Linked DNA regions of Rubrivivax gelatinosus IL144. The protein of the gene in region 2 interacts with the protein of the main gene of each other region in a pairwise test. Links are inferred from orthologs where the notes say so. Each region holds a gene or a part of one and is shown on either strand. Other genes may lie near its edges. The genes, in order: pheT and secD.

The links.
Region 1: the proteins of secD (region 2) and pheT interact in binary tests that used the Escherichia coli proteins (3 or more experiments, as listed by UniProt). The link is inferred for Rubrivivax gelatinosus IL144 from one-to-one orthologs.

What each region holds. Positions count from the first base shown.
Region 1 is NC_017075.1:2,592,612-2,607,797, forward strand. Bases 1-3,094 are described here. They hold pheT (phenylalanine--tRNA ligase subunit beta), read left to right. Parts: upstream 1-390; coding sequence 391-2,799; downstream 2,800-3,094. Other genes in these bases: pheS (phenylalanine--tRNA ligase subunit alpha), read left to right, coding at 1-375; RGE_RS11975 (integration host factor subunit alpha), read left to right, coding at 2,819-3,094. Outside these bases: more of RGE_RS11975, read left to right, coding at 3,095-3,178; RGE_RS11980 (MerR family transcriptional regulator), read left to right, coding at 3,212-3,661; RGE_RS23700 (FmdB family zinc ribbon protein), read left to right, coding at 3,903-4,118; RGE_RS11990 (helix-turn-helix transcriptional regulator), read right to left, coding at 4,706-5,560; RGE_RS11995 (hypothetical protein), read left to right, coding at 5,598-5,957; RGE_RS12000 (hypothetical protein), read right to left, coding at 5,994-6,248; RGE_RS12005 (TAXI family TRAP transporter solute-binding subunit), read right to left, coding at 6,335-7,729; RGE_RS12010 (cobalamin B12-binding domain-containing protein), read left to right, coding at 8,161-8,919; RGE_RS12015 (hypothetical protein), read right to left, coding at 8,938-9,312; RGE_RS12020 (NifB/NifX family molybdenum-iron cluster-binding protein), read right to left, coding at 9,374-9,757; RGE_RS24070 (hypothetical protein), read right to left, coding at 9,769-9,999; RGE_RS23200 (sensor histidine kinase), read left to right, coding at 10,292-12,085; RGE_RS23205 (response regulator), read left to right, coding at 12,079-12,453; RGE_RS12035 (DUF4142 domain-containing protein), read left to right, coding at 12,507-13,079; RGE_RS24290 (hypothetical protein), read left to right, coding at 13,219-13,377; and more genes.
Region 2 is NC_017075.1:470,346-485,326, reverse strand. Bases 6,214-9,102 are described here. They hold secD (protein translocase subunit SecD), read right to left. Parts: upstream 8,668-9,102; coding sequence 6,760-8,667; downstream 6,214-6,759. Other genes in these bases: RGE_RS02210 (VanZ family protein), read right to left, coding at 9,093-9,102; yajC (preprotein translocase subunit YajC), read right to left, coding at 8,718-9,041; secF (protein translocase subunit SecF), read right to left, coding at 6,214-6,750. Outside these bases: def (peptide deformylase), read right to left, coding at 1-241; RGE_RS02245 (LysM peptidoglycan-binding domain-containing protein), read left to right, coding at 462-1,640; DNA-processing protein DprA, read left to right, coding at 1,663-2,754; RGE_RS02235 (DUF494 family protein), read left to right, coding at 2,801-3,253; RGE_RS02230 (DUF1631 family protein), read right to left, coding at 3,348-5,666; more of secF, read right to left, coding at 5,716-6,213; more of RGE_RS02210, read right to left, coding at 9,103-12,251; RGE_RS02205 (hypothetical protein), read right to left, coding at 12,313-12,750; RGE_RS02200 (right-handed parallel beta-helix repeat-containing protein), read left to right, coding at 12,926-14,131; RGE_RS02195 (asparagine synthetase B family protein), read left to right, coding at 14,128-14,981. UniProt on the Escherichia coli protein: Part of the Sec protein translocase complex. Interacts with the SecYEG preprotein conducting channel. SecDF uses the proton motive force (PMF) to complete protein translocation after the ATP-dependent function of SecA.

The DNA.
Region 1 (15,186 bases), 2.1 Mb from region 2 along the record:
TGCGAAGGCCTGTGGATCGGCGAGAACGTCAGCTTCAAGGACCTGAAGTTCGTCTTCTCGGAGTTCATCCGCCAGTTCTTCGAGACCGACGACTTCGACGTGCGTTTCCGGCCGTCGTTCTTCCCGTTCACCGAACCCTCGGCCGAAATCGACATCGCCTTCCGCAGCGGCCCGCTGGCCGGGCGCTGGCTCGAGGTCGCCGGCTCCGGCCAGGTGCACCCGAACGTCGTGCGCAACTTCGGTCTCGACCCCGAGCGCCACATCGGCTTCGCCTTCGGCATGGGCCCGGACCGCCTGGCCATGCTGCGTTACGGCGTGCCCGACCTGCGCCTGTTCTTCGACAACGACCTGCGCTTCCTTTCCCAGTTCCGCTGACCCGACGAGAGCCGCATGCAGTTCCCAGAATCCTGGTTGCGCGAGTTCTGCAACCCCCCGCTCGGCACGCAACAGCTCGCTGACCTGCTGACCATGTCCGGCCTAGAGGTCGAGAGCCTGGAGCCGGTGGCGCCGCCGTTCACCGGCATCGTCGTCGCCGAGATCCTCGAAGCCGAACCGCATCCGCAGGCCGACCGCCTGCGCGTCTGCAAGGTGTCGATCGGTGCCGCCGAGCCGTTGCAGATCGTCTGCGGCGCGCCCAACGCCCGCGCCGGTCTGAAGGCACCGCTGGCCACCGTCGGCGCGGTGCTGCCGCCCGGCGAGGACGGCAAGCCGTTCAAGATCGGCGTCGGCAAGCTGCGCGGCGTTCAGAGCTTCGGCATGCTGTGCTCGGCGCGCGAGCTGAAGATCGCCGATGAACACGGCGGCCTGCTCGAACTGCCGGCCGACGCGCCGGTGGGCCAGAACATCCGCGAATACCTGAAGCTCGACGACACCGTCTTCACGCTCAAGCTCACGCCCAACCTGGCGCACGCACTGAGCGTCTACGGCATCGCGCGCGAGGTCTCGGCGCTGACCGGCACGCCGCTGGTGACGCCGGCCATCGCCCCCGTCGTGCCGGCGCACGACCAGCGCCTGCCGGTCGAGGTGCAGGCGGCCGACCTGTGCGGCCGCTTCTCCGGCCGCGTCGTGCGTGGCGTCGACACGAAGGCCAAGACGCCGCAGTGGATGGTCGACCGCCTGGCGCGTTGCGGCCAGCGCAGCGTCAGCGCGCTGGTCGACATCTCGAACTACGTGATGTTCGAGTTCGGCCGCCCGTCGCACATCTTCGACCTCGACAAGATCCACGAGAAGCTGGTCGTGCGCTGGGGCCGCGAAGGCGAGACGCTGAAGCTGCTCAACGGCAACACGATCACCGTGGACGCCAAGGTCGGCGTCATCGCCGACGCGGTGCAGGTCGAGTCGCTGGCCGGCATCATGGGCGGCGACGCCACCGCGGTGTCCGACGACACGAAGAACGTCTATGTCGAGGCCGCGTTCTGGTGGCCCGAGGCGGTGCAGGGCCGTTCGCGGCGCTACAACTTCAGCACCGACGCCGGCCACCGTTTCGAGCGTGGCGTCGACCCGGCGCTGACCGTCGAGCACATCGAGCGCATCACGCAGCTGATCATCGACATCTGCGGCGGCGAAGCCGGCCCGATGGACGACCAGACGCTGGCGCTGCCGAAGGCCGAGCCGGTGACGCTGCGTGTCGAGCGTGCCGCCAAGGTCACCGGCCTGCCGCTGACGCAGCCGCAGTGCGCCGAGGTCTTTCGCCGCCTGGGCCTGCAGTTCAGCGAGGAACCCGGCCGCCTGACCGTGACGCCGCCGAGCTGGCGCTTCGACCTGAAGATCGAGGAAGACCTGATCGAGGAGGTCGCGCGCGTCGTCGGCTACGACAAGCTGCCGGCGACGCCGCCGCTGGCGCCGGTGACGGCGCGCGTGCGCCCCGAGGCGCGCCGCAGCGCCTCGGCGCTGCAGCGGGCGGTCGCCGCGCTCGACTACCAGGAGACGATCAACTTCAGCTTCGTCGAGGAACGCTGGGAGCGCGAGCTGGCCGGCAACACCGACCCGATCAAGGTGCTGAACCCGATCGCCGCGCCGCTGGCCGTGATGCGATCCAGCCTCATAGGCAGCCTGGTCGCCGTGCTGCGCGGCAACCTGGCGCGCAAGGCGACGCGCGTGCGGGTCTTCGAGATCGGCCGCGTCTTCCGCCGCGACCCGACGGTGGTCGACGGCCCGCTGGCCGTGGCCGGCGTCGCCCAGCCGCTGCGTGTGGCCGGCCTGGCCTACGGCGGCGTCGCGCCGCTGCAATGGGGGCAGAAGGAGCGCCCGGTCGACTTCTTCGACGTCAAGGCCGATGTCGAGGCGCTGTTCGCGCCGCGCAAGCCGGTCTTCGTCGCCGCCGAGCACCCGGCGCTGCATCCGGGGCGCTGCGCGCGCGTCGAGGTCGACGGCCGTGCCGTCGGTTTCGTCGGCGAGCTGCATCCGAAGTGGCGCCAGGCGTACGAACTGCCGCAAGCCCCGGTGGTCTTCGAGTTCGAAGCCGCGGCGCTGCTCGAACGTCCTCTGCCGAACGTCGAGCCGCTATCGCGCCAGCAGTCCGTCTGGCGCGACCTGGCGCTGGTGGTGGGCGAGGGCGTGCGTCACGACGCGCTGATCGCCGCGCTGCGAGCCGACGCCCTGGTGCGCCAGGCGACGCTGTTCGATCTCTACAAGCCGGCGCAACCGGGTGGCGGTCTTGCCGCGGGTGAACGCAGCCTGGCCGTGCGCCTGGAACTGCTGGACCCGGCGGCGACCCTGACCGAGGAACGCATCGAAGCCGCCGTCGCCGCCGCCGTCGAACGCGTGCAGGCCGCCTGCGGCGCGCGCCTGCGCAGCTGAGCCCTAGCCGAGAATCGTCATGACCGACACCGCACCGAAGGAACGCGTGATCCTGCCGTCGCTGGAGACGCCGACCCTGACGAAGGCCGAGCTGGCCGACCTGCTGTTTGACCGGCTGGGCCTGAACAAGCGCGAGTCCAAGGACATGGTCGAAGCCTTCTTCGAGATCGTGCACGGCACGCTCGTCGAAGGCGACGACGTCAAGCTCTCGGGTTTCGGCAACTTCAACATCCGCCGCAAGGCGCCGCGCCCGGGCCGCAACCCGCGCACCGGCGAGCTCATCCCGATCAAGGCGCGCAACGTCGTCACCTTCCACGCCAGTCACAAGTTGAAGGCGATCGTGCAAGGCGACACGCCGGCCGAAGGGGACTTCGAGTAAAGTCTCGATCCCGCGTCGATCCTGTTGTTTTCAATGGAGAAAACGCTCCCCTCCATTCCCGCCAAGCGCTACTTCACCATCGGTGAGGTGAGCGAGCTCTGCGGCGTCAAGCCGTACGTGCTGCGGTACTGGGAACAGGAGTTCACGCAGCTCAAGCCGATGAAGCGGCGGGGCAACCGCCGCTATTACCAGCACCACGAGGTGCTGCTGATCCGGCGCATCCGCGAACTGCTCTACGACCAGGGCTTCACGATCAGCGGGGCGCGCAACCGCCTCGCCGAAGGGCATTCGGCCGCGCGTGCCGCGGCACTCGACGCCCAGGAGGCTGGCGCGGCAGCGGACCTGGACGAGGCCCTCGACGGTCTCGCAGAGTTGGCGGAAGCGCCGCCGGCGCCGCTGTGCGATGGGCTCGACCGCTGGCCGGACGGAGCCGAGCATCTGCGCGCCGAACTGCTGTCGATCCGCGAATTGCTCACGCCGTGATTCACAAGCGCTTGGTCTGATGTATACTGCAAGGCTTCGTCGGGGTGTAGCGCAGCCTGGTAGCGCACTTGCATGGGGTGCAAGGGGTCGCGAGTTCGAATCCCGCCACCCCGACCATTAAAAAGCCGAGGCCCGGTATCGCAAGATACCGGGCCTTTTGCTTTTTTCGGATCTTCGGCGCCACGGCACGCATCACAATAGAAGGCTTCGCAGTCTCAGCGCTGCGTCATCACATTTGACGATGCCACTCTACGAATACGCCTGCCAGGAATGCGGCCAGCACTTCGAGGCGCTGGTTCGCTCGGACACCATTCCCGAATGTCCGCACTGCCATTCCACGACGCTGGAAAAGCAGCTGTCGGTATTTGCCACCGGAAAGTCGGCCCCCGAAGCGCCGCCGAGCCCCTGCGCCGGCTGCGGCCGCGCCGGCGGCCCCGGCTCCTGCGCGTTCGGCTGATCGCCTGACGCTCCTCCAGCCGGCCGCCACGCCGGCTGCCGCGCGCCACCTCGGCGCGCGTTGCCCGCCCTGCAGCGCAGGTGCCGGGCTCTCGCCGCGGCTCTAGCGCCGGGAGACACCCTTCGATCTCCTTCCGAGCCTCCGGCGGCGCAAAGCCCCGCCGGGCTAGCCTGCGCCCGTCCGTGCGCGTCTGCACACGTTCGCCCCACGCCACCTGCAAAGGTTTGTAGGTCTCAAAACGGCGCTCGCCTGATGGAATTCGCTTCAACGAATTCTCCGCCAATTCGGCGGCTAATGGAGGCGATTATGTGGGACATCATTGCAGAACTCTTCGGCTTTCCGCGTACCGGCGGCCTTTGAATGACTGAACAAATTCCGGCGGAACCGTGAAGTCCTTCGATCTTCGCTCCGCTGGAATTCGACGCAGACGCGTCATGGTTTCTGCGCCCGGCAAGTGCTGGTGATCACGACCCGGGCCTTCGATGCGGGAGCGTTCGTCCCTCCAGCGCACTCGCATCAGGCGTCGCCCCCGGTGGGCGACGCCTCTTTTTTCATCCGGAGGGCGGCCTGTCGGCCCCGCAGCGGCGTCAGAGCAGGCCGAGTTCCATCGCCTTCAGCACGGCGCTGTGCTTGCTGGAGACCTCGAGCTTTGTCATCGCGTTGCGCAGGTGGAAGACGACCGTGTGTTCGCTCATGGACAGGATCTGGCCGATCGCCCAGGCAGACTTGCCTTCGCGCGTCCAGAGCAGCACCTCGCGCTCCCGCGGCGTGAGCTTGGGCACGCCCGACGTGCCGTAGGCGGAACGCGGAAGCATCACGCGAGCGGCGGTCTCCTGCGCGTGCACGGCCAGCAGTTGCAGGTCAGCCATCAGCCGCGTCAGGTCGCGATCGTCGGCTGGCAGCGGCTGGTCGCGGTCGACGCCGAACAGGAACTGCCGGCCACCGGGCATGTGCAGCGACATCGAGATGCCGGTGCGAAAACCGTGGAAGGCCTGGGTCTCCCACAGGTCGCCGGCACCGGCGTGCACGTAGGTCTCCTGGTCGTAGATGAACGGCAGGCTGGCGGTCAGCAGGCGCTGCAGGACGGGGTCGCGACGCGAGTCAGCCTCGTCCATCGACGCCTCCTGGAAGCTGCGCGGAAGGTTGCCGATGCGCGCCACCAGCGAAGGCTGCGACGGGCGCTTGACCATCAGCACGGCCTGGACGATCGGGAACTCGAGGTTCTGGGCAAAACGCACGAGGCGGGATTCGAACGTCGCACGATCGCCGGCGGTGCCAATGTCCAGGTAATCCTGGTATTTCATCGCGTTGACCAACAAGCCGGAGTCCTCGCCTATACGGGTTCGGGCACCGGCGAACTCCTTCGCGGACGGTGATGTAATGGGCTCGGTTTGCGTTGAACCCTGGATGATCCGGTTGTGGCCGGTTCGCGAATGGTACATGCCTGAGGACCCAGCCGAATGGCCGGCGTGGTGGCACATGGGCACACGCGTCGAACCGCCGTGCGAAAAGGCGGCTCACTGGAGCGGCGACACCGTCTGGGCGGCCACGGTCGACGGCGTCGAAGTCGCCGCGAGCTGGGCCTGGACCGAGGTGCGCCCGGGGGTGGTGGTGCTGAGCGATCCGAACGGGATCGCGTCGAACCTGCGTTGCCGCGGCGCATCGGCGCCCGAGGACGAGCGGCTGGCGGCCATCGTCGCGCTCAACCGGCTGACGCATGAACTCCCGTGGCGCGAGACCGTCTGCAGCATCCTGCGCATGCTGCGGCGCCACGCCGGGCTCGGCACGCCCGCCACGCCGCGGGTGCGGCGCACCAGGACGCCGTCGATGCCGTGCTGAAAGGCGCCGAAGGCGCCTGCAGGGCCCGGTGAATGCTCAGCAACGCTCGGATTTGGCCAGGCGGCCCCGGCGGCGCGCCCAGGCCAGCATCAACACCTGCACCCAGAGCGCCGATCGCCCCATCGGCTCGGCGCGCGGCGGGCGCTCGTAGCGCAGCCCGATCGCCACGCGCCCGGTCCACCAGACCTCACGGTTCGTGCCCGGCAGCAGCACCGGCCCCACGTGACCGGCCGGCAGGAAGATCGGCGGAGCGCTGGCGTGATGTCGGATCGGGTTCGATCGCTCGTCCATGGCGGCCTCGAAGCAGTGCGATGGCGGGTCCGGCATGGCGGAACGGCCGGGCCGTCCCATGGGCAATCGCGGTGCCCGGCTCGTGCTCAGCGATCGGCCGGTTCGGCGCAGGCCGCGGCTCGGGCGAGCAGACGCTTGCGCACCAGCTGCACGTGGCTTCGCAGGTCGTAGAGCTCGCCGGTGTAGGCCAGCGGCAGACCGATGCGCGCGATCTGGGCGTCGATGCGGTCGAGTTCGGCGTGCAGCCGGCCGAACTCGGCGTCGGGCCGTTCGATCGCCTGTTCGAGTTCACGCAGGTTGGCATACCAGCGGTACACCCGGGACCGAAAGCGCATCGTCAGCAGCGGCGGCAGCACGCGCGACAAGGGGATCAGCGCCGCCAGCAACGGCAGCAGCACGATCCACATCCGGTCGACGAAGTTCGCCAGCCAGAACGGCAGGTAGCGCTGCAGCCAGGGAGGGCCGTTGCGGGCGTAGCGGTCGGCTTCAGGCGACAAGGGCCATTCGGCGCTGACCGCCTGCGGGAAGTCGCCGGGCGAGTGCAGCCAGCCGGCACCGCCGTGGGCCTGGCGCTCGGCCTGGACCAGCAACTGCACCAGCGCCGGGTGCAGGTCCTCGCGTGCGACCAGCGAAGCGTTGGTGGCGACGAGATGAAGGTCCGCCGGCGGTTCGTCGCGCGCCAGGTCGACGACGCCGCGAGGCAGCACCAGCGCATGCAGGAAGGGGAAGCGGCGCGCATAGGCCTGGGCCTGGTCGAAGTCGAGCAGGCGGATGCCCGGCGCGCGCAGCAGGTACTGCACGAGCGGCGCGTCAGCGGCCGAAACCATGGCCAGCGCGTCGGCACGGCCTTCGACGAGTTCGACGACGCCGAACACCGTCGGCCGGTTGTCCAGGTGCATCGCCGCCGGATCGACGCCGTTGGCCGCGACGAGCTGGCGCCACAGCGGCGCGGTGCCGCCGCCGTCCGGGCCGATCTCGACTCGCCAGCCGCTCATCTGCGCGATCCGGCTCAGACCCTGCCGGCCGAAGGGACGGGCGCTCGCCTCGCGGTAGAAGACCCACAGCGGCTCGTGGGCGACGGTGCCCAGCGACATCAGCCCGTCGCCATCACCGGCGGCGCGCGGGTCCACGCCGCCCTGGACGAAGCCCACCTGCACGCCCGAGGCCGGGTCGCGCAGCAGCCGCAGGTTGTCGTCCGAGCCGCGCGTCGCGACGATGCGCAGATCCACGCCGTGCGCCTTCAGCAGGGGCACGTAGCGGCGAGCGAACTCGTCGTATGCCCCCTGGGCCGGACCGCTGGCCATCACGATGCGGCGTTCGGGCGTCGGGTCCAGCCAGCGGTAGGCGAACCAGGCCGCCGCCACCGCGGCCAGCGCCAGCGAGAGCGAAGCCCAGGCCGAGAGCTGCAGCAGGGTGTCGCGCCAGCGAAGCGCGGCCGGGCGCACGGCGGGAGAGCGGGGCTTGTCGGAGTCGGAAGGCACGACGGCGACGATAGCGGAGCCGATGGTTTTGCCGAAGCGGGCGAATCCCGTCCGACGGCATCACATTCCGTGTGCCGGGACGTGCCGCGCCTGCCTCTCAGGGAAAGTGATAAGTGTTTGCTTCAACCCCATGCCGGCTCGGCATTCCTGATTAGGATTGGGACATGACGGAACGCAGCACCGGACCTGCGCCCGCATTGGAGCCGTCACCGCAGAGACAGGCCCGCCGCCTGATATCGGCTCTGTGGCAAGGCGCCCAACGCGCGGCAAACTGGCTCGAAGGCCCAGCCGACCGCCTTGCGCGCGCCTGGTATCAGCTTCGCAGCAATGCGTCGCGCCGGCGCACCGCGGTGATCCCGCTGCCGATGGGCGTCTCGGCGTTCGCGGGCGGCCCCCTGGCCCTGACACCTTGCACTTCGCCGGCGATGCCGATGGCGGTCCGGCTCGGCGCGCCGTCGGCCGTCGGCCGCAGCCAGGCCGACGTGATGCGTTTGATCGAGTCGGTGCTGCTGCCCGGGCTGGTCGCCTGGCACCAGTCCTTGCCGGCCTGCGTCGACGAACGTCGCGCGGTCGAACTCGCGCGGCGCCTGATCGGCCCCACCGGCGCCGGCGTGCGCGAACTGCTGTGCGAGCACTACGCCGGCCACGGCTCGCTGCACCGGCTGTTCACCGACCTCGTCGAACCGGCGGCACGCCGCCTGGGCGACCGCTGGGCGGCCGACGACTGCAGCGAGGCCGACGTCACCATCGGCCTGTGCCGGCTGCTGTCCGAACTGCGCCAGATCGACGGCGCGGGCACGCGTGTCGCCGGCCATGCCGGCCGTGCCGCGCTGGTCGTGCCGCTGCCCGGTGAACCGCACATGCTGGGCGCGGCCCTCGATGCCGAGTCGCTGTGGCAGGCCGGCTGGCTGCCGCAGTCCGAGTACCCCGAGACCGACGCCGCACTGCAGTCGCTGGTGGCGGCGCGGCACTACGACGTGCTCTGCGTGTCGCTGAGTCCGTCGTTCCGGCGCTCGCACCGCCTCGACCGGCTGGCACAGGCCATCGCCCGCGCCCGCGCGGTGTCGCAGAACCCGAACCTGGTGGTGGTGGTCAGCGGCCGCGCGTTCCACGAGGATCGCAGCGCGGCACGCCGCGTCGGCGCCGACGGCCGCAGCCGCTGGGCCTCGCGTTTCGAGCTGCTGCACTGACGCCCGGCGGGCGTCGCCTCAGGCGCAGCGGTCGACCGTCGCGTCGGGCAGGTCGGCGAGCGGCCGCCAGCCCAGTTCCTTGGCCTTCACCAGCGCCGCGGCGGGCACGTCGACGACGAGGATGCGCCCGTCGGACATGCCGCACATCGCGGCACGGATGCGGCCGTCGTGGCCGCAGCGCGGCGCGCTCGCTTCGACGCCTGCCGCCGCGAGCCGCGCCAGGGCGGCAGGCATCGGGTCGGTGGCTGCCGGTTCGCACTGGCGCGTGCCGGCCGAGGTGTAGACGCTCACGCGAGCCTCGGCCGACGCGGCGGCGCAGCCGCCCAGCGGCACGGCGAGCGCGAACAGCGCGGCAAAACAGAACCGGGACAGGCCCGTCAGTGGCGTGCTCATCGTCTTGGCGCCCTCAAGGAGGTGGCCCGATGCTGAGCCGGCCCCGCGACCCGGTCAAGCCTCAGTGGCGCGAGAACAGGTCGCGCAGCTTGCAGAGCACCAGCGACAGGTCCGGCCGCGTGTCCGGCAAGGCCTCGCCGGCGATCAGCTGTTCGAGCGCACGACGCGGATCGCGTTCGCCGGTGCGTACCACCTCGGCGCCCCAAGCGGCCATGTGGCGCACGAAGCCCTCGCCGGCGCTGCCGACGACGAGGATCTCGCAGCCGCGCAGCGGGTGCGGCCCGTCGTCCTTGAAATGGTGCGGCAGCTGCTCGCGGGCGAGTTCGACCGCCTGCGGTTCGGGCAGCGCGGCGCCGGCCTGGCAGTCGTAGACCCACCAGTGACGGCACTGGCCGGCGTGGCCGGAGATCTGGCCCGATGGTTCGACAGCGACGGCGACGCGCACCGCGGCCCCGCTCAGTGCGCCTGGGGAGCCGAGGCCGGGGCCTGGGAGACCGTCGCCTGGGCGGCCTGGGGCGCCTGACCGGCGGCACCGCGCGCCGGATGGCCCGGGATGAAGGTCGAGGCGTCGATGCCGGCCGGCGTCGGACGCGTCTTGGACAGGGCAGGGTGGTAACCGAGGTCGGCGGCCTGGGCCGCGGCGATGGCCACGACGGAGGCGGCGAAGAGGAGCAGGGCGCGGTTCATGGTGGTGGTCCGGTTAAGGGTTAACCCTTTATACCAGAGTCATGCTGCGCTGCAGCATCGCGTGACCAAGCCCCTTCGCGAGCTTCCTGCAGCGGCCGGCCCACGAGGCAACCCCGCGCGACACCGGGACGGGCGGGGCGAGGCGGCCGCCGCTGCACGATACTCGTCAGTCCACGCTGTCCCGTCCGCAGCTGCTGCAGGAGGCTCTCGATGCGTCTGTCCGTTCGTCGCGCCTTCGCCGGCGAGGTCCTTGCCCCGTGCGGCCCGTGCCGCGCCCCGGGGCGCTGACGCGGTGCGCATCCGTTCGCAGCTGCTCGCGCTGGTCGTCGCCCTCGTCGTGCCGATCGCCCTGCTGGCCGGGGCGACGCTGGTTCAGCTGCAGTCGGTGCAGCGCCACGAACAGGAGGAGCGGCTGCGCGAACGCGTCACCGCCCTGAGGCTGGCGCTGGACTCCCAGGTGGAGTCCAGCCTCAGCGTGCTGGCGCGACTGGCGGAGGACCGAGGCGCAGGCGGCGAACTCGTCGACCGGTCCGACGCCGCGGCGCTCTTCGCCAGCCAGCCGCTTTGGCGCTCGATCACGCTGCTGGCGGCGCCCGGCGCGCCACCGCTGTGGCGCCTGAGCCGCGACGCCCACGACGAAGCACCGGTTCCGGCCACGGTCGTCGAAGGCGTGCGCGAGTCCGGCGCGGCCTTCGTCTCGGGCCTGCTCGGCGACGGCGAAACCGGCCATCGCAGCTACATCGCGGTGCCGGTCCAGCCCGGCGGCTCGGTGCTGGTGGTGACGGTCGGCGATCGGGAATGGATCGCCTTCCTGCGGCGCTACGCCGTGCCCGGGCCCGGCACGGTGACGCTCAGCGACCGTGACGGCCGCATCGTCGCGCGCACGCTGGACCATGAGGTCTGGGTGGGCGAGGCCTCGCCGCCGCAGTTCCGCCAGGCTACGCACGGCCAGGACGACGGCGTGCTCACCGGGCGCAGCCTCGACGGCACGCCTTACTTCAGCGCCTTCAGCCGGCTGCGCTCGACGGGCTGGGTGCTGGCCAGCGGCGCCCCGGTCGCGGTGCTCGACGGCACGGTGCGCAAGACGACCCTGGTCACCGTCGTTTCGCTGGCCGCGGCGACCGTGGCCGCGCTGCTGCTGGCGGCGGTCATCAGCAACCGCATCGCCGGCGCGATGAGCGGCGTGCTGGAGATGGCCGCCGGCATCGCCGGGGGCGATGACGACGCCGCCGATGCCCGCCTGTCGCAAGTCGATGCCGACACCGTTCGGCAGAAGGTGCAGGAGGCCGCCGAGGCGCGACGCGCACGCGACGAGGCCCAGGCGCGTGCGCTGGCCAGCGAGAGCCGCGCGCGCTCGATCGCCGAAGCGGCCAGCCGTTCCAAGGACCAGTACATCGCGATGCTCGGCCACGAGCTGCGCAATCCGCTGAGCGCCATCGCCTCGGCCGCCGAGGTGCTCGCCTGGCCGCACAGCGCGCCGGGGGACCGCGCCCGCGCCACCGAGGTCGTGCATCGCCAGACCCGGCATCTGCGCCGGATGGTCGACGACCTGCTCGACGCCACCCGCCTGGCCTCGGGCAAGCTCAGCATCGACCGCCGGCCGGTGGAGCTGTCGGCGCTCGCGCGTCACGTGCTGGACCACTTCGAGGCCGCCGGCCGCGGCAGCGAGCTGGCGATCGAGCTGCGCGCCGAGCCGGTGTGGGTCGAGGGCGACGAGGTGCGGCTGGAACAGGTCGTCGCCAACCTGCTGGACAACGCCTGCAAGTACACGCCGGCCGGCGGGCGCGTGCGGCTGGCGGTGCGGGCCGAAGCGGCGCAGGCGCTGATCGTCGTCGCCGACGACGGCCCGGGGCTCGAGCCCGAGCTGCTGCCGCGCGTCTTCGACTCCTTCTCCCAGGGCTCGCGGCCGATCGACCGGGCCTCCGGCGGCGTCGGCCTGGGCCTGGCGATCGTGCGCCAGATCGTCGCGCTGCACGGCGGCGAGGTCGACGCGGCCAACGGCGGCGAGCTCGGCGGCTCGGTGTTCACCGTGCGCCTGGCGCGCCGGCGCTCGCGGCCCCGGCCGGCCGGCCGCTGCGCGTGCTGATCGTCGAGGACAACAGCGACAGCCGCGAGATGCTGGCGGCGCTGCTGCAGCTCGAGGGCCACGCCGTCTCCACCGCAGCGGACGGCCCGTCGGGCCTGGAGGCGATCCGGCGCGAGGTGCCCGACCTGGCGCTGGTCGACCTCGGCCTGCCGGGCCTGGACGGCCATGCGCTGGCCGCCGCGGCCCGCGCCGGCGGCGCGACGACGCGGCTGTTCGCGCTGACCGGCTACAACACCGAAGCCGACCGCGACGCCGCCGCCCGAGCGGGTTTCGACGGCTACCTCGTCAAGCCGCTGGACCCGGCGACCCTGCAGGCGCTGCTCGTCGATCACGGTCTGGCGCCGCAGCCTGCGGCCCAGGAAAGCTGAGGCCGCGCACGGCGATTGCCTGCCCAGGGTCCGAACGACACGAGGACCCGATGATGAATGACACCCGCACGCTCCGCTTCGCCCTGATCGCCGCCGTCGCCGCCCTGGCCGGCACCGCCGGGGCCCAGACGGCGGCCCCGCCGGCGGCCACCGCCTCCGCGGCCGCGCCGGCCCACCGCGACGTCAGCCGCGGCGACCGCCATTTCCTGGAGAAGGCCGCCGCCGGCGGCATGGCCGAGGTGGCGCTGGGCAACATGGCGCGCGAACGCGGCGGCAGCGACGCCGTGCGCCAGTACGGCGAGCTCATGGTGCGCGACCACACCGGGGCCAACGAACAGGTCAACCGCCTGGCGGTGGCCCGCGGCGTCGGCACGCCGACCGAGTCCGACCGCCACCAGCGGCGCACGATGGAGCGCCTGGGCAAGCTCAAGGGCGCGGACTTCGACCAGGAGTTCGCCAAGGCGATGGTCGAGGACCACGAGAGCACCGTCGAGCTGTTCGAGAAGCAGAGCAAGCGCGGCGACGACGCCGAGCTGAAGGCCTTCGCGACGAAGACGCTGCCGACACTGCGCGAGCACCTGGAAGGCGCGCGGGCGCTGCGGCAGAAGGTGCAGGCGTCGCGCTGAACGCGCCGCGTTTGCAACCAGACCTCTGTGACGTGAGCGGAATCGACGCCGTGACACCTTGGCGGCCTCGCGTGCCGCTGGGCACGCGCGTTGCCGTCCTGGTGCATCGCGGCCACGGTCGGCCGTCAAGGAGTTCGACATGGACATGAACGGCAACTGGGGCGGCTTCCTGCCGCTTTGGATCATCGGCGCGCCCTGGCTGCTGGGGCTGCTGGAACTGGCACGCACGCCCAAGCCGCGTGTGCACGCTTCGGCGCCCCCCATCTCCACGGCCCCGGGCTACGCCCGCCCGGTCTGAGTTCGCCCGCTTCGCCGACGCCCGCCACCGGCGGGCGTCGTTCGCCGCTGCTCAGCGGCCATCACAACGACAGGAAATCCCGATGACGCTTCCCACGACCGCGCGCCGCATGGCGACGCTCTCCGCCCTGGCGGCCGCCGCCGTCCTCACGCTGACGGCCTGCGAACGCCGCACGCCGGAACCCACCACGCCGGCGACCGGCACGACGACGACGCCGGCCGGAACAGGCACCGGCACGACGACGATGCCGAGCAGCACCGCCGGCTCCGGCACGATGGGCTCGGACAGCACGGCCGGCTCCGCGATGGACCCGGCCTCCGCCGCCAGCCGCTGAACGACGCCGCGGCGTCAGGCCGCGCCCGGTGGGCGCGGCTTCGGTTCGACCGGCACGTCCGGCACCGGCGGACCAGCGGCGCCGTCGTCGACCGCCGCGCCGGGATCTTCTTCACCGGCCACCGAGGCATCGGCCTCGGCGAGGTCGGGGACATGGGCGGCCGGCAGCGATTCGCCGGGACGGAAGGGGCGCGAAGAGGTGTTCATGGCGACGACGGGCAATCGTCGCACCCGGCACAGCACTTGCCCTGCGACGGCTCCCATTGGAGACCCCGATGATCCCGTCCGCGTTCCAACCCGCCGCCGCGCTGCGGCTGCACGTTCCGCAGCCGCTTCCTGAGACCGTTCCGCCGCCGCCGGAAGCACCGCCGCCGCGTCCGGACGGCATCCCGCCGGAGATCATCGAGCCGCCGTCGCCGACCGAGCTGCCGCCGATCGAAGAACCCGGCGCACCGCCGCCGCCGATGCCGGCACGCCACTGAGTCCCCTCTGCGCCCTCAGCCCGCCGGCGGCGCGCTTGTCGCCGGCGCCCTGGCGAGATGCCGGTGAAACGCGATTCGCCAGCCTGCAGCGTGCCCGCGAGCGCCGCTGGACACAGTTCGATACAAGGCCGTCGGAGGGGCCACCGGCCTGGACGTCGCCGTCACCGATGATCGGGCGCTCCGCGACACCCCCACGGCGCTCACGAGGCGCCCGAACTCCATGCCGATGCACCATGCCCTGATCGTGGACGACGATGTCGATTCGGCCACGACCCTGCGCGAGCTCGTCGCCGGCGAGCGTTTCACGGTCGCCGTCGCGCACACCCTGCGCGACGCACGACGCCAGATCGCGATGCAGCAGCCCGACCTGGTGCTGCTGGACCTGCGCCTGCCCGACGGCAGCGGGATGGACCTGTTCGCCGACCCGCAGCTGATCGCCAACTCCGAGATCGTGCTGATCACCGGCCACGCCAGCCTCGACACCTCGATCGAGGCCCTGCGCCTGGGCGCCGCCGACTACCTCGTCAAACCGATCGCGATGCGCCAGCTCGAAGGCGTGCTCGCGCGCTTCATGAAGCCCTCGGCGCTGAAGGCCGAGGTCGAGACGCTGAACGCCGACCTCGCCACACGCGGGCGCTTCGGCCACCTCTGGGGCCAGTCGGCGCCGATGCTGCGCGTGTACCAGCAGATCTCGCGCGTCGCCGGCACCGCGGTCACCGTGTTCATCACCGGCGAGAGCGGCACCGGCAAGGAGGTCGTCGCGCAGACCGTGCACGACCTGTCGCGCCGCCGCCAGCGGCCGTTCCTGGCGGTCAACTGCGGCGCGATCTCGCCGAACCTGATCGAAAGCGAGATCTTCGGCCACGAGAAGGGCGCCTTCACCGGCGCCGACCGCCAGCACCTGGGCTTCTTCGAACGCGCCAACGGCGGCACGCTGTTCCTCGACGAGATCACCGAGATGCCGCTGGAGCTGCAGGTCAAGCTGCTGCGCGTG
Region 2 (14,981 bases):
GGGCGACGATCTGCGGGTTGATGAAGACCATCGGCTGGTCGTGTTCGGGCGAGGTGTCCATCACGAACAGGCGCTCGTGCACGTCGACCTGGGTGGCCGCCAGGCCGACCCCTTCGGATTCGTACATCGTCTCGAGCATGTCGGCGACGAGCTGCTTGATGCGCGCGTCGACGGCCTCGACGGGCTTGGCGACCTTGTGCAGCCGGGGATCGGGATAACGCAGGATGGGGAGTTGGGCCATGGTGCGGCGGCGAATGGTGCCCGGTCGTCGGAGCCGGGCCACGTCGCGGCGCCCGGCAGCGTGAACGGCTGCACGCGGGCGCGGCGGCAACGACGATTTCGTTACGACATCAAGGGTTTACGGGCAGAATCTGCCAATTCAAGTGAGCAGTTCGCGCCCGCAGCCCCTGCGAATTGTCGCACCCGCCGCGCGACGCCCCTTGCGAGGAGAGCAAAGACCCATGAGCCGCCCGAGGCCGCTGAAGATCACGCGCTGGGGTGCCGTCGCCGCGCAGGCCACCATGGCCGCCGCCGTCGCCGCCGCGCTGCCCGCGCAGGCCGCGCCGAACTATCCCGTGACGCCGACGCAACGCGACACCGCGCGTCAGGTCGCGCAGGCCGGCGTGCCGCTGTCCGAACTGGCGCCCGACGCGCCCGAGTCGCACGTCGTGAAGCGCGGCGACACGCTCTGGGACATCTCCAAGCTGTTCCTGAAGAGCCCCTGGCGCTGGCCCGAGCTGTGGGGCATGAACCTCGACCAGATCCGCAACCCGCACCTGATCTTCCCCGGCCAGGTGCTGGTGCTGGTCAAGCGCGACGGCCGCGCGATGCTGCAGGTCGGCCAGTCGGTGAGCGCCGACCCGCCGGTCGAACGCCTGTCGCCGCGCGTGCGCTCGGAGCTGCTGGACAACGGCGCCATCGCCTCGATCCCGCTGCACCTGATCGGCCCCTTCCTCAACGAGGCGGTGGTCTTCGAGACCAACGAACTCGAACTCGCGCCGCGCATCGTCGCGACGCAGGAAGGCCGCGTGCTGCTGTCGCGCGGCGAGACCGCCTACGTGATGGGCGACCTGGGCGGCGCACGCGAGTTCCGCCTGTTCCGCGAACCCCAGCCGGTGCGCGACCCCGAGACGCGCGAGATCCTCGGCTACGAGGCGCGCTACGTCGGCACCGCCGACTACGTGCGCCCTGGCGAGGAACGCCTGGGCGCCGACGGCAAGCCGCGCGCGGTGCCGGCGACCTTCGTCGTCACCACGATCCGCATGGAAGCCGGCGTCGGCGACCGGCTGTCGCCCGTGCCGCAGCGCGAGCTGACCGCCTACGCGCCGCACGCGCCCGCGGTGCCGGTCGAAGGCCGCATCGCCTCGCTGTACGGCGACGCGCTGTCGGCCGGCCAGAACCAGATCGTCGCGCTGAACAAGGGCCGCCGCGACGGCCTGGAACGCGGCCACGTGCTGGCGCTGTGGCGCGCCGGGCGCGCCGACTTCGACACCACCAGCGGCAAGAAGACGCCGATCCAGCTGCCCGACGAGCGCCACGGCCTGCTCTTCGTGTTCCGCGTCTTCGAGCGCGTGTCCTACGCGCTGATCGTCAACGTGAAGGATCCGGTCGTGCCCGGAGATCGCTTCACCAGCCCCTGAGCCGGCTGATCGGCAGGCCGCCGTGGCGATCCCGGACGACTTCGACGCCTGGTTCCGCCTGCTGCAGACGCCGGGACTCGGCCGCGAAGGCGCGCGCCGCATGCTCGCGGCCTTCGGCAGCCCCGATGCGGCGCTGGGCGCGACGGCGCAGGCGCTGACCGAGCTCGGCGGGCCGGCGCTGGCAGCGACGATGGCGCGCCGCGAGCCCGAGTGCGAGGCCCGCCTGACCGCCGCACGCGCCTGGCTGGCCGACGGCGCCGAGCGCCACGTGCTGACGCTGGGCGACGCGCTCTATCCGCCGCTGCTGCTGCAGACCGCCGACCCGCCGCTGCTGCTGTACGTGCAGGGCCGTGCCTCGCTGCTGGCCGCGGAGTCGGTGGCCATCGTCGGCAGCCGCGACGCGACGCCGCAAGGCCTCGCCAACGCCCGCGAGTTCGCCCGCGAACTGGCGCAGGCCGGCCTGAGCGTCGTCTCCGGCCTGGCCGCCGGCATCGACGGCGCGGCGCACGAAGGCGCGCTTGCCGCCGGCGGCACCACGCTCGCCGTCGTCGGCACCGGCCCCGACCGCGTCTACCCGGCACGCCACCGCGCGCTGGCGCGGCGCATCGCCGACACCGGCGCCATCGTCAGCGAGTACGACCCGGGAACGCCGGTGCTGCCGGAGCACTTCCCGCAGCGCAACCGCATCATCGCGGCACTCTCGCGCGGCACGCTGGTCGTCGAGGCAGCGCCGCGTTCGGGCTCGCTGATCACCGCCCGCCTGGCCGTCGAAGCCGGGCGCGAGGTGTTCGCGGTGCCCGGCTCGATCCACTCGGCGCAGTCCAAGGGCTGCCACGCGCTGATCCGCCAGGGCGCGCTGCTCGTCGAGAGCGCCGCCGACATCCTCGAAGCGCTGCGCGGCACGCGCCCGGCAGCAGCGCCTGCCGAGACGGGCGACGAAGCCGAGGACCCGCTGCTCGCCGCGCTCGGCCACGACCCGGCGACGCTGGACGCGCTGCTGGCGCGCACCGGCTGGCCGAGCGCAGAACTGAGCGCCAAGCTGCTCGAGCTGGAGCTCGACGGCCGGGTCGCGCGCCTGCCGGGCGGACTTTTCCAACGCCGCATCGCGGGCTGAGTCCGGGCCGCGGGCAGCGGCGGGCCCCCTGGGGTATAGTGAATCCATGTTCGACGTCCTCGTGTACCTCTACGAGAACTACTGGCGGCCGGACGCCTGTCCCGACCCCCAGCAGCTCCAGCGCAAGCTGTCGGCCGTCGGCTTCGAGTCCGACGAGATCCAGGAAGCGCTGCGCTGGCTGGAAGGCCTGGCCCACAGTGCCGACACCAGCGTCGGCAGCGCGATGCCGGGCAGCCTGCGCGTCTACACCGAGGCCGAGCGTGACCTGCTCGGCGAGGAATCGATCGGCTTCATCTGCTTCCTCGAGTCCGCCGGCGTGCTGCCGGCGCCGATGCGCGAGATGGTCATCGACCGCGCGACCGCTGTCGGCACCGGCCCGATCGGGCTGGAAGACCTGAAGATCATCGTCCTGATGGTCTTCTGGAGCCTGGGCGAAGAGCCCGACGCGCTGATCCTCGACGAACTCTTCGTCGCCGCCGAAGACCGGCTGATCCACTGAGCCCGCACGCACGAGGCCGGAAGGCCTTGCGCGCCTGGCTCAGGCCCGAGCGCGATTTCACGCGCGACGGCTGAGCCCGCCCTCCCCCGAACCCTCAGTTCAGCAGCCGCGACGCGTCGACGTCGAGCTTGGCCAGCGCACTGCGTGTCGCGCGCACCGTCAGCGCCTCGTCCTGCGCCGGCAGCAGCAGCCCGGCCTGCAGGTACGAGGCCAGCCGCTGCTGCTGGAACAGCACGCAGCGGCCCTGGGCGGTGACGAACAGCGACAGCTGCCGCCGCATGCCCTGCCAGGCGAGCTGCACCGCCTCGTTGCGGTCGCGGTACTCGAGCATGAACCAGCTGCCGACCTGAAGCTCGCGCGCCCAGGCCAGCATCGCCGGCGACGGCATCGAGCCGCCGTCGAGCACGACCTCCAGGTCGGCGCTCTGGTGGCCCGACAGGTCGAGCACCATCGACTCGTCGATGCGCACGTCCTCGGCGTCGGGCAGCAGCTCTTCCAGCGTCTCCAGCCGGTCCATCAGCTCGCGCAGACGGTCGTCCGGAATGGCCGCGGTCTTGGCGGTGAAAGCCGCCGCCAGCGAGTTGTTGAGCTGCTGGATCTGCTCGTCCTGGCGCTCGGCGTCCATGCCGGCCGAGGCCATGCCCTCGCGCAGCGACTTCAGCAGCGGCGGCAGGCGGCGGATGACCTCGGCGCGCTCCTCGCGCGTGACCTTGGCGCTGGCCGACCAGATCAGGTCGGCCGCGGCACGTTTCATCGAGCGCGTCTCCTGGCCCTGGGCGCCGTAGCGCACGGCGGTCGTCGCCAGCACGTCGGCCCAGACGTGGAACAGGAACTGGCGCACGCCTTCCTGCACCGGCATGTCGTTCAACATGCGGCGCAGCTCGATCGTGTACTGGATCGCCAGCGTCTCGCGCTGCTCGACCTGCTGGGCCAGCGAGACGCCGCGCCGCGTGGCCTCGTTCTCGGTGCGGAAGTAGTGCTCGAGGAACTTCTCGAACTCGGTCAGCACGGTCTGGAAGACGCGCCGGCCGGTGTCGGGATAGGCCTCGACGACCTGGACGATGCGCTTGATCTCGCGCTCCAGCGCGTCGCCGACCTTCTGCGCAGCGCTGTCGAAGCCCATCACGCAGGCGCCCATGCGGTCGATCAGGCGGCGTGCCGGGTGGTCGACGGTGGCGAAGAAATCGGGCTCGGTGACGGCCACGCGCAGCACCGGCATCTGCAGCCGCGCGAACCAGACGCGCACCGCCGCCGGGATGCGCTCCTCGGTCAGGATGCTCTGGAACAGCAGCGCGACGATCTCGATCGTGGCGCGCTCCTCGGGCGTCGCGGCGGCCTTCTTCAGCTGCTGCTTGCGCTGCTGGATGTCCTCCAGCAGCACTGGCGAGGTGGCCGGCGCGTCGACGCCGGCGGCCGTCGTCGTCATGCGCTGGCGGATGCCGGCCTCGGCGGTGTCGATCGCGCGCGCCAAACCCGGCGACAGGCCCTGCGGCCGCGTCGACTGGCCGAACGCCGGCACCTGGCGCCCGACCAGCCGGTTGAGCCGGCCGAGCACCGCCTCGGCGTGGTCACGGCCGCGCGCGAACGGCGCCGCCCGGGTCATCATGCGCGTCTCGTCGCCGACGCCGCGCATCAGCCCGCTGCCCGAGCCGTAGGCCGAGGGCGGGCCGGAGATCGGCGTGTGGCCGAAACCCGTCGGCGGCCCCGAGTCACCGCTACCTGCGTAGCCGCCGCCCGAGGGCAGCGCCGCCGGATGGCTGCGCGAACGGCGGATGAAGGGCCGCAGATCGACCTCCGGCAGCACGCCGCGTTCGGCGAGCCAGCGGTTGGTCTCGTGGTAGGCCTCCTCGGCCAGCAGCGCGAACTCCTCGTGCAGCACCGGCTGCAGTTCGCGCCACGACACCAGCGTCTGGCCCGACGCGCGCCAGGCCTCGAAGACGATGCGCGCCAGCACGTGGGCGCGCAGCATGTCGTGGGCGTCGAGCTCGCCGCGGCCTTCGAGGTGGGCGATGCGCGAGCGCAGGTCGGCGAACTCCCAGGACGCGCGGTCCATCATCGCCAGCGCCAGGCGCGAGGTGACGATCTCGAGTTCGATCGTGTCGTCGTCGACCAGCGTCAGCTGGCCCGGCGACATCGACGGCAGGTCGCCGAGACGGGTGGTCGAGCCGCCGTGCAGCAGCGCGTGGCGCAGGCCGTTGACCAAGCCGCGGTGCCAGGACTGCGCACCGGCGTTCAGCCCCTGCAGCATGTCGCGGCGGCGCTGGAACGCGGCGTGCTCGGTCGGTTTCTCGAAGAGGGAACGGGCGCCGTCGAGCGCTGCCTGCACCAGGGCCGGCAGGCCCTTGACCAGTTCCTCGGTGTACAGGCGCCGGGCCTGGCTCGCGAGGTTGGTGTTGGGGGCGCCGGCCGCCATCGGTCGGTCGTCCGTCTGTGCAAGGCCGCGGGCGGCCGTTGCACCGACTCTACACCACGGCCCCGGCGTTCGGGTCGTTCGGATCGTTCTCCTTGACCCCTGCCTTCACCAGGTCCTCGCGCTTGACACCGAGCCACATCGCGATGCCGGCGGCGACGAAGATCGACGAGTAGATGCCGAACAGGATGCCGATCGTCAGCGCGACCGCGAAGTAGTGCAGCGTCGCGCCGCCGAAGAACAGCATCGACAGCACCATCATCTGCGTGGAGCCGTGGGTGATGATCGTGCGGCTCGTGGTGCTCGTGATCGCGTGGTCGATCACCTGGTGCGTCGACATCTTGCGCATCTTGCGGAAGGTCTCGCGGATCCGGTCGAAGATGACGACCGACTCGTTGACCGAGTAGCCCAGCACCGCCAGCACCGCCGCCAGCACCGCCAGCGAGAACTCCCACTGGAAGAAGGCGAAGAAGCCCAGGATGATCACGACGTCGTGCAGGTTGGCGATGATGCCCGCGACGGCGAACTTCCACTCGAAGCGGAAGGCCAAGTACATCATGATGCCCAGCACCGTGAAGCCCAGCGCCAGCGCGCCGTCGCGCGCCAGCTCGGCGCCGACCGACGGCCCGACGAGCTCGGTGCGCGACAGCCTCAGCGGCTCGGCGCCGGCCGCCGTGGTGCACGACGGACGGCTGACCTGCTCGCCCTGCGGCGTCGTGTACTCCTTGGTGCCGGTGCTGCCGCTTTCGGCCGCGCACAGCGCGCCGAACACCTGGCCGGCCACCTGATCCTGCTTCTGGCCGTCGCGCAGCGGCAGCCGGATCATCACGTCGCGCGAGGTGCCGAAGTTCTGCACCTGCACTTCGCCGAAGCCCAGCTTCTCGACCGCCTGGCGCGTGCGCTCCAGGTCGGCCGGCTGCGAGTACGCGACCTCGACGACGGTGCCGCCGGTGAACTCGATCGACAGGTGCAGCCCGCGGCTGAACAGGAAGAACACCGCGGCGAGGAAGGTCAGGAACGAGATGACGTTCAGCGCCAGCGTGTAGCGCATGAACGGGATGTCGCGGCGGAAACGGAAGAACTCCATATGTCCTCCTCAGGCCTTGGCGTTTTGCTTGTCTTCGGCGGGCACGGGAGTGCCGCCGTCCGGGCGCCAGACCTGGCCGATCGACACCGACTTGAGCTTCTTCTGGCGGCCGTACCAGAGGTTCACGAGGCCACGCGAGAACATCACCGACGAGAACATCGAGGTCAGGATGCCCAGGCAGTGCACGACGGCGAAGCCGCGCACCGGGCCGGACCCGAAGGCCAGCAGCGCCAGGCCGGCGATCAGCGTCGTGACGTTCGAGTCCAGGATGGTGCCGAACGCACGTTCGTAGCCGGCGTTGATCGCCACCTGCGGTGTGGCGCCGTGGCGCAGCTCCTCGCGCACGCGCTCGTTGATCAGCACGTTCGAGTCGATCGCCATGCCCAGCACCAGCGCGATGGCGGCGATGCCCGGCAGCGACAGCGTCGCCTGCAGCATCGACAGCACCGCGATCAGCATCAGCAGGTTGAAGGCCAGCGCCAGCGTCGAGAACACGCCGAACAGCATGTAGTACAGGCACATGAAGATCGCGATCGCGACGAAGCCCCACAGCACGCTGTGGAAGCCCTTGGCGATGTTCTCGGCGCCCAGGCTCGGGCCGATCGTGCGTTCCTCGATGATCTCCATCGGCGCGGCCAGCGAGCCGGCGCGCAGCAGCAGCGCCTGGTCGCTCGCCTCCTCGGTCGTCATGCGGCCCGAGATCTGCACCCGGCCGCCGCCGATCTCGCTGCGGATCACCGGCGCGGTGACGACCTCGCCCTTGCCCTTCTCGAAGAGCAGGATGGCCATGCGCTTGCCGACGTTCTCGCGAGTCACGTCCTTGAAGATGCGCGCGCCGCGTGCGTCCAGCGTCAGGTTGACGGTCGGCTCGTGGGTCTGGCCGTCGAAGCCGGGCTGGGCGTCGGTGAGGTTCTCGCCGGTCAGCACGACGTTGCGGTAGACGATCACCGGCTGGCCGCCGCGCTCGAGGAAGCGCTCGCTGCCGAAGGGCACCGGGCCCGAGCCGCGCACCGCGTCCATCGCCTCGTTGGTCTCGTTGACCAGGCGGATCTCCAGCGTCGCGGTGCGGCCGATGATGTCCTTGGCCTTGGCCGTGTCCTGCACGCCCGGCAGTTGCACGACGACGCGGTCGATGCCCTGCTGCTGGATCACCGGCTCGGCGACGCCGAGCTCGTTGACGCGGTTGTTCAGCGTCGAGATGTTCTGCTTGAGCGCCTGCTCCTGCACGCGCGTCGCGGCCTGCGGCTTGAGCGTGCCGACGAGCTTGGTGTCGCCGGTGGCGGCGTCGGCCGTCGGCGTCCACTGTAGGTCGGGCAGCTGGTCGGTGAGCAGGCTGCGCGCCTGCTCGGCCAGCGCCGTCTCGCGGAAGCGCACCTCGACGGCGTTGCCTTCGCGCGTGATGCCGGCGTGGCGGATGTTCTTGTCGCGCAGCAGCGTGCGCACGTCACCGGCGACGGCCTCGGCCTTCTTCGTCAGCGCGGCCTTCATGTCGACCTGCATCAGGAAGTGCACGCCGCCGCGCAGGTCCAGGCCCAGGTACATCGGCAGCGCGTGGATCCTGGCCATCCACTGCGGCGAACGCGACACCAGGTTCAGCGCGACGATCCAGGTCGGGTCGTTGGCGTCCGGGTTCAGCGCGTGCGCGATCGCGTCCTTGGCCTTGATCTGGGTGTCGGTGTCGTCGAAGCGCGCACGCACCGAGGTGCCGTCGAGCTGGACGAAGTCGGCCTTCAGGCCAGCGCTCGAGAGGATCTGCTCGACGCGCTGGACCATCGCCGGGTCCATCTTGACGGTGGCCTTGCCCGAGGACACCTGCACCGCGGGCGCCTCGCCGTAGAAGTTCGGCACCGTGTAGAGCAGGCCGACCACGAAGGCGAAGGCGAGGATCGCGTACTTCCACCAGGGGTAGCGGTTCATGGAGATTCCTGGGACAGCGTCGTGCGGCCGGACGCGGCCGCGCGCGGGATTTACTTGTACGAGCCCTTGGGCAGGACCTGCAGCACCGAGACGCGCTGCACCTGCAGTTCGACGCCGTCGGCCACCTCGACGTGCAGGATGCTGTCGCTGAGCTTGGCCACGCGGCCGATGACGCCGCCGGCGATGACGACCTCGTCACCCTTGGCGAGCGCCTCGACCATCGTCTTGTGTTCCTTCTGTTTCTTCATCTGCGGGCGGATCATGATGAAGTACAGCACCACGAACATCAGCACCAGCGGCAGGATGCTGAACAGCGAGGACTCGGCGCCGCCGGCGGGTGCGGCAGCCTGGGCGAAGGCGGAGGAAATGAACACGGCGATCCTTCAGGATGTCTGGAGCCCGCTGACGCGGGCGAACCGGCAATTCTAGGGGGCGGCCCCGGGCCGCGGATTGCGCGGGCCCTCGCGCCGCGGGGAGTCCAGCGGCGCGGCCCCGGCCAGCCAGGGCAGCAGCAGCGCCAGCAGCAGGAATCGCGGCGTGTCCACCAGCGTGTTCAGCAGCCCGCTGGCGACGAAGGCGGCCAGTGCGCCGGTCGCCGCGGCGGCCAGCGCATCGCCCCGGCGCGCCCGCGACAGCGCCGCCGCGAGCGCCAGCCCCAGCACCGCCGCCCAGGCGAAGACGCCGAACCAGCCCTGATCGAACAGCAGCGCCACCGGCAGGCTGTGCACGTGCCACGGCGGGTCGACGTCGGTGGCGAAGAACCAGCGCGCCAGCCCGCGTTCGAAGCCGCCGTTGGCGAGGTACTGGCCACCGGCGGCGTCGTGCAGCGACAGCGCGCCGACGTCGAGCGCGGGCGCTTCGGCCGGCGTCAGCAGCGACAGCTTCAGCGGCAGCGTGCCCGGCGGCACCGCGAGCCGCGCACTGGCCGACACCCAGGCGCCGGGCGCCGAGGCCTGCGCCGGCTGCAGCGTCGCCCGGCTGCACTCGCGTGAACTCAGCATCGCCTTGCGGCACAGCGTCACCGCCAGTTCCACCGGCCCGGCGGCACGGCGCAGCGAGGCCGACAGCAGCAGTTCGGGCGCGCCGGCGGCATCGACGATCTGTTCGACGTACAGCGTCGCGCCGGGCGCCAGGCGCAGGAAGGGGCGGCCGTCCTCCTGCTGCCAGGCGTAGCGCGCGGCGTGCACCGGCTCGCGGCTGCCCCAGTAGTGCAGGTCGGGGTAACGCCCGGGGCCGGCGCCGAACAGCGCCGTGGCCAGGCCCGGCGGGCGGATCTCCAGCGCGTCGGTCCAGTGCGCCTGGCGCGTCGCCAGATCCTGGCCGCTGCGGCCCAGGCGCTGCTGGGCGTACGGGCCCAGCAGCACCGGCAAGGCGGCGGCGGCCGTCAGCAACAGCGCCAGGCCGGCCAGCAGCGCCCGGCCGCGCCCGCCGCCGCGGCGCGACAGCAGCAGCGCCGCCGTCACCGCCAGCGCCAAGGCGCCGGCCACCCAGCCGTTGCGCGAGTACGTCACCGCCAGCGCGTAGCCCGCGGCGGCCAGCAGCAGCACGCCGCCGGCACGCGCCGCCGCCGAGCGCGCGCCCAGCGTCTGGGCGAGCACGAAGGCCAAGCCGATCGCCAGATAACACTCGACGTACGCGCCACCGCGGTGCATCGCCGAGAACGGCCCGGTGACGCGGTAGTCGGCGGCGAAGTCCAGCAGCCCGGCGAACGCCGAACGTTCGGCGACGATCCAGACCACCGTCAGCGCCAGCCCGGCCGCCATGCCGGCACCGAACATCGAGGCGCGCGCCGCGCCGTCGTGCTCGAGCCGCCGCCACAGGCCGACGAGCAGCCAGGCCTCGACACCGCCCTTGGCGATGCGCAGCGCGTTGACCGGGCTCGTGAAGCTCCACCAGTCGCCGGCCGCCGGCAGCGACGGCGGCCACAGCGCGCGCAGCGTCGAGGCGGCGAAGGACAGCGCCAGCAGCCCGAAAGCCAGCGCCAGCAGGCGCGGCCCGCGCGCCGCCACCGCCGGCCTGGGCACGCGGGCCGCGACGACGGCAGCGCAGGCCAGCAGCAGCAGGTCGAACTCGTCGACGAAGAAACGCCCGGTCCACGGCGCCAGGTCCAGCACCGGCAGCGTCGCCGGGACCAGCGCCAGCGCCAGCACCGGACGCCAGGCCACGAGTGCCGCCGCAGCCCCCAGGCCGACGAGCAGCAGGCCGCCGAAGGGCTGGTACAGCAGCGCCACCGCGAGCAGCGGCGCCAGCGCCAGCCAGGGCAGCGGCGAGGCCCGCGGCGCGCTCTCGCCGACCGGCGCGACGGCCGGCGCGGCCGCCGCACGCGGCCCTTCGGCCAGCGCCCGCAGCAGCGCGTGCAGCACCCAGGCCGCCGCCGGCGCGATCAGCAGGTTGGTCGGGTCGGGGTGGCGGCCGCCACCGAGGAAGAACTTGCTCGCCTCGACCAGCGCCGCCGCGGCCAGCACCCAGCCGGCCGCCGTGCGTGCCGGCCGCCCCCAGGCCCAGCCCAGCGCGGCCAGCGGCAGATAGGCCAGCGCGACGCTGCCGGCGCTCTGCAGCGCCAGCGCCTCGGTCGTGTAGTAGTGGTAGTAGAACGGCAGCAGCCGCAGCTGCTCCCAGGACGCCGCCGCGCCGGCCAGGCCATGCCAGGGCCCGCTGAACCAGCCGTTGACCGCCGCCAGCAGCGGCAGCCAGGCCAGCAGCACCAGCACCGTGAAGCGGCGCAGGAACGCCGCCACGACCGGCACGCCGCCGGCCGCCAGCCGCGGCGCCAGCGCCGCCCCGACGGCGAAACCCGCCGCCCGTGCCAGCACCGAAGCCCCCTGGCTGACGCCCGAGGCGAGCAGCAGCTGCGCGAGTTCGAGGGCGACACCGGCCGCGGCGCCGGCGAGCGCCGCCGCGCCGACGCTGCGACGAAGCCGCAGCACGATCAGCCAGCCCAGCGGCGCGGCCACCGCGGCTTCGACCACGAGCTTCAGCAGCGCCAGCGGCCCGGAGTCCACCGGCGCCAGCAGCCAGCCCCACTGGTCGGAGCGCAGCTTGGCCGCCAGTTCGCCGGGCGACAGCAGCAGGTCGTAGGGGAACAGCGACAGCAGCAGCCAGGCCACCGCGTACAGCTCGAGCAGCCGCGGCCCCCAGACCGCCGGCCCGCGATGCAAGGTTTCGACCAGCCGCCCCACCCCGCGGCCGGCCAGCGGCGCCGCGGCGACGCCCAGCGCCGAGCCGATGCCCTCGGCCAGCAGGTCGTTCAGCGACACCGTGCGCGGCGGGAAGAAGATCTGCAGGAACTCGACCGCGACCGCCAGCACGACGGCGGCCGCGAGGGCCAGCACCGGCGCTGCAGCGCCGAGCCCCAGGGCGCGGGCACTGCGCGCCGCCAGCACGCCCAGCGGCATGTAGAGCACGCCGTTGGCCACCCAGTCGGCGCGCGAGCCGACGCCCAGGTTCAGATAGGGGATGTGGGCGAAACGCGCCAGCGCCTCGCCGAGCGGCAAGGGCTGGAAGTCCAGCGGCACCAGGCTGCCGTAGACGACGAAGAAGGCGTAGGCGGCGCAGGCCGCGAGCAGACGGGAGCGGTCGGACATTCGGGCCGCCGGGGGCCACAAGAGCAGGTGCGCAGCCGACGGCGGCGCCCGCGGGAATCGATCAGCAGCCCGTCTGGCCGGCCTTGACGGTGACGTTGGTGACCGTCACGCCGCTCGTGGAGACCAGCGTGTACGGGCCGCCGTTGCTGCCGCAGACGGCCCACGAGTAGGTCGCCGACCCGCCGTAGTTGTGCACCAGCAGCGTGTTGTTGCCGGCGCCCGAGTAGCTCCAGGAGCCGACCGTCTGGCTCGGATCGACCTTGTCGTTCGGGCCCTTCTTGTAGTCGATCAGCGCACCCGTGACGGCGTCACCGGAGCCCTGATGGAACTCCTGCCAGCGATCGTTGCCGCTGGTGGCGCACATCGTCTTGCCGATGATCTGGTTGCCGATCTGGTTGCGGTTGAGCCGCGCCCCGCCATTGGGACAGGTCTGCGCCGACGCGGCCGCGGCCACGCCCAGCAACGCCACGGCGACCATGCACTGGGTCGATTTCGACATACGGAGCCCCCTCGTTCGAACTGCCGCAGTCTACGGTGGCCGCTGTCGTCAGGACAGGCGACGCCACCCCCGGAAAACGGGGAGCCCCCGGAGGCCGTTCGTGAAGAACGCACGCGGGCGCCTCGCTACACTGCCCCGCGCCCCGAGCCGGTGCCCCGGCCGCGGCGTCCCGCCCATGTGCCCGGCCCAGCTCCTCCGTCGCCCCCATCCGCGCCCGCCGCGGCCCGACCGCCGCCGCGCCCTGGCGGCGCTCGCGGCCGGCGCGCTGCTGCCGCACGCGGCCGGCGCCGCCGCGCCGCTGCAGGTCGGCCCGGGCCGGCGCTTCGAACGCATCGCCGACGCCGCACGCGCCGCCCGCGACGGCGACGTCGTCGAAGTGGACGCCGGCGAGTACCGCGGCGACGTCGCCGTCTTCAGCCAGCGCCGGCTGACGCTGCGCGCCGTGGGCGGCCGCGTGCGCCTCGTCGCCGCCGGCCAGGCCGCCGAGGACAAGGCGATCTGGGTGCTGCGCGGCGGCGAGTTCGAGGTCCAGGGCTTCGACTTCGAGGGCTGCCGCGTCGACAGCCGCAACGGTGCCGGCATCCGCTTCGAGCGCGGCCGGCTCGTCGCACGCGACTGCGGCTTCTTCGCCAACGAGATGGGGCTGCTGACGAGCAACGACCCCGAGGCCGAACTCGTCGTCGAACGCTGCGAGTTCGCGCACAACCTGCGCCCCGACGGCCACAACCACCAGCTCTACGCCGGCACCATCCGCACGCTGATCGCGCGCGGCTGCTGGCTGCACCACGGCACGGTCGGCCATCTGCTGAAGAGCCGCGCCGCCAGCAGCCTAGTGCTGAACAACCGCCTGACCGACGAACGCGGCGGCCGCTCCAGCTACGAACTGGAGTTCCCCAACGGCGGCGTCGCCGTCGTCGTCGGCAATCTGATCCAGCAGTCGCCGGGCACCGACAACCCGATCGTCGTGTCCTTCGGCGCCGAGGGTTACCGTCCCGGCCCGCAGGCGCTGATGCTGGTGCACAACACGCTGGTAGACGAACGCGGCGGCGACAGCCGCTTCCTGCGCGTGGCGCCCGGTGCCGAGGTCGAGCTGCGCGCCGTCAACAACCTGCTGTGCGGCGAGGCCCAGGCGCTGGAAGCCGCCGGCCCCGGCGAGTACCGCCACAACCCGCGTGTCGCGCGCAGCGCCTTCGCCGACGCCGCCGAGTACGACTACCACCCCGCCGACGCGCGCGCCGTGCCCGCCGACGCCGTCGACTGCGGGCGCTTCCGCGGCGCCGACCTGGCGCCGACCTTCGAATACCGACACCCCCGCGGCCTGGCGCCGCTCGCCGGCGCGGCCCGCCGGCCCGGCGCCCTGCAGCAGATCGCCCACGCATGATCACGACGACCACGCTGCCGCTCACGCGGCGCGCGCCCGACCACGAACTCGCCGTCGGCGAGCCCCGCTTCAGCGACCCGCAGCTCGTCGAGCTGGCCCGCCGCGACGGCGACGCCGCCGCCTGGCACCGCGCCGCGGCGACGATCGACGACCTGGACGGCGCGGTGCGTGCCGCCGCCGCGGTCGACGGCAGCTTCGCCGTCGGCCTGGCCGACGCACGCGGCCGCGTCTTCCTCGCCGTCGACCGCTTCGCGGTGCGCACGCTGTGCTGGCGCCTCGTCGGCGGGCGGCTGCTGTTCGCCGAACGCGCCGACGCGCTGGCCGCCGTCGAACCGGCGGCGCCGATCTCGGCGCAGGCGCTCTACGACTACCTCTACTTCCACTCGATCCCGTCGCCGCGCACCGCCTTCGACGGCGTGTTCCGCCTGCCGCCCGGGCACTGCGCCTGGTACGACGGCCAGACGCTGGAGATCCGCCGCTACTGGGAGCCGCGTTTCGAGGAGCCGGCGCGGCCGGACTTCGAGGCCCTGGCGCGCAGCTTCCGCGGCCGGCTGCGCGAGGCGGTGGCCAGCGAGCTCGACGGCAGCAAACCCGGCTGCTTCCTCTCGGGCGGCACCGACAGCTCGACGGTGGCCGGCATGATCAAGGACGTCGCCGGCCGCGCCGCGACCTACTCGATCGGCTTCGAGGCCGAGGGCTACGACGAGATGGCCTTCGCGCGCATCGCCGCCAAGCGTTTCGGCACCGAGCACCACGAGTACTACGTGACGCCGGACGACCTGGTGCGCAGCATCCCAGAGGTCGCGCGCCACTTCGACCAGCCCTTCGGCAACTCCTCGGCGCTGCCGGC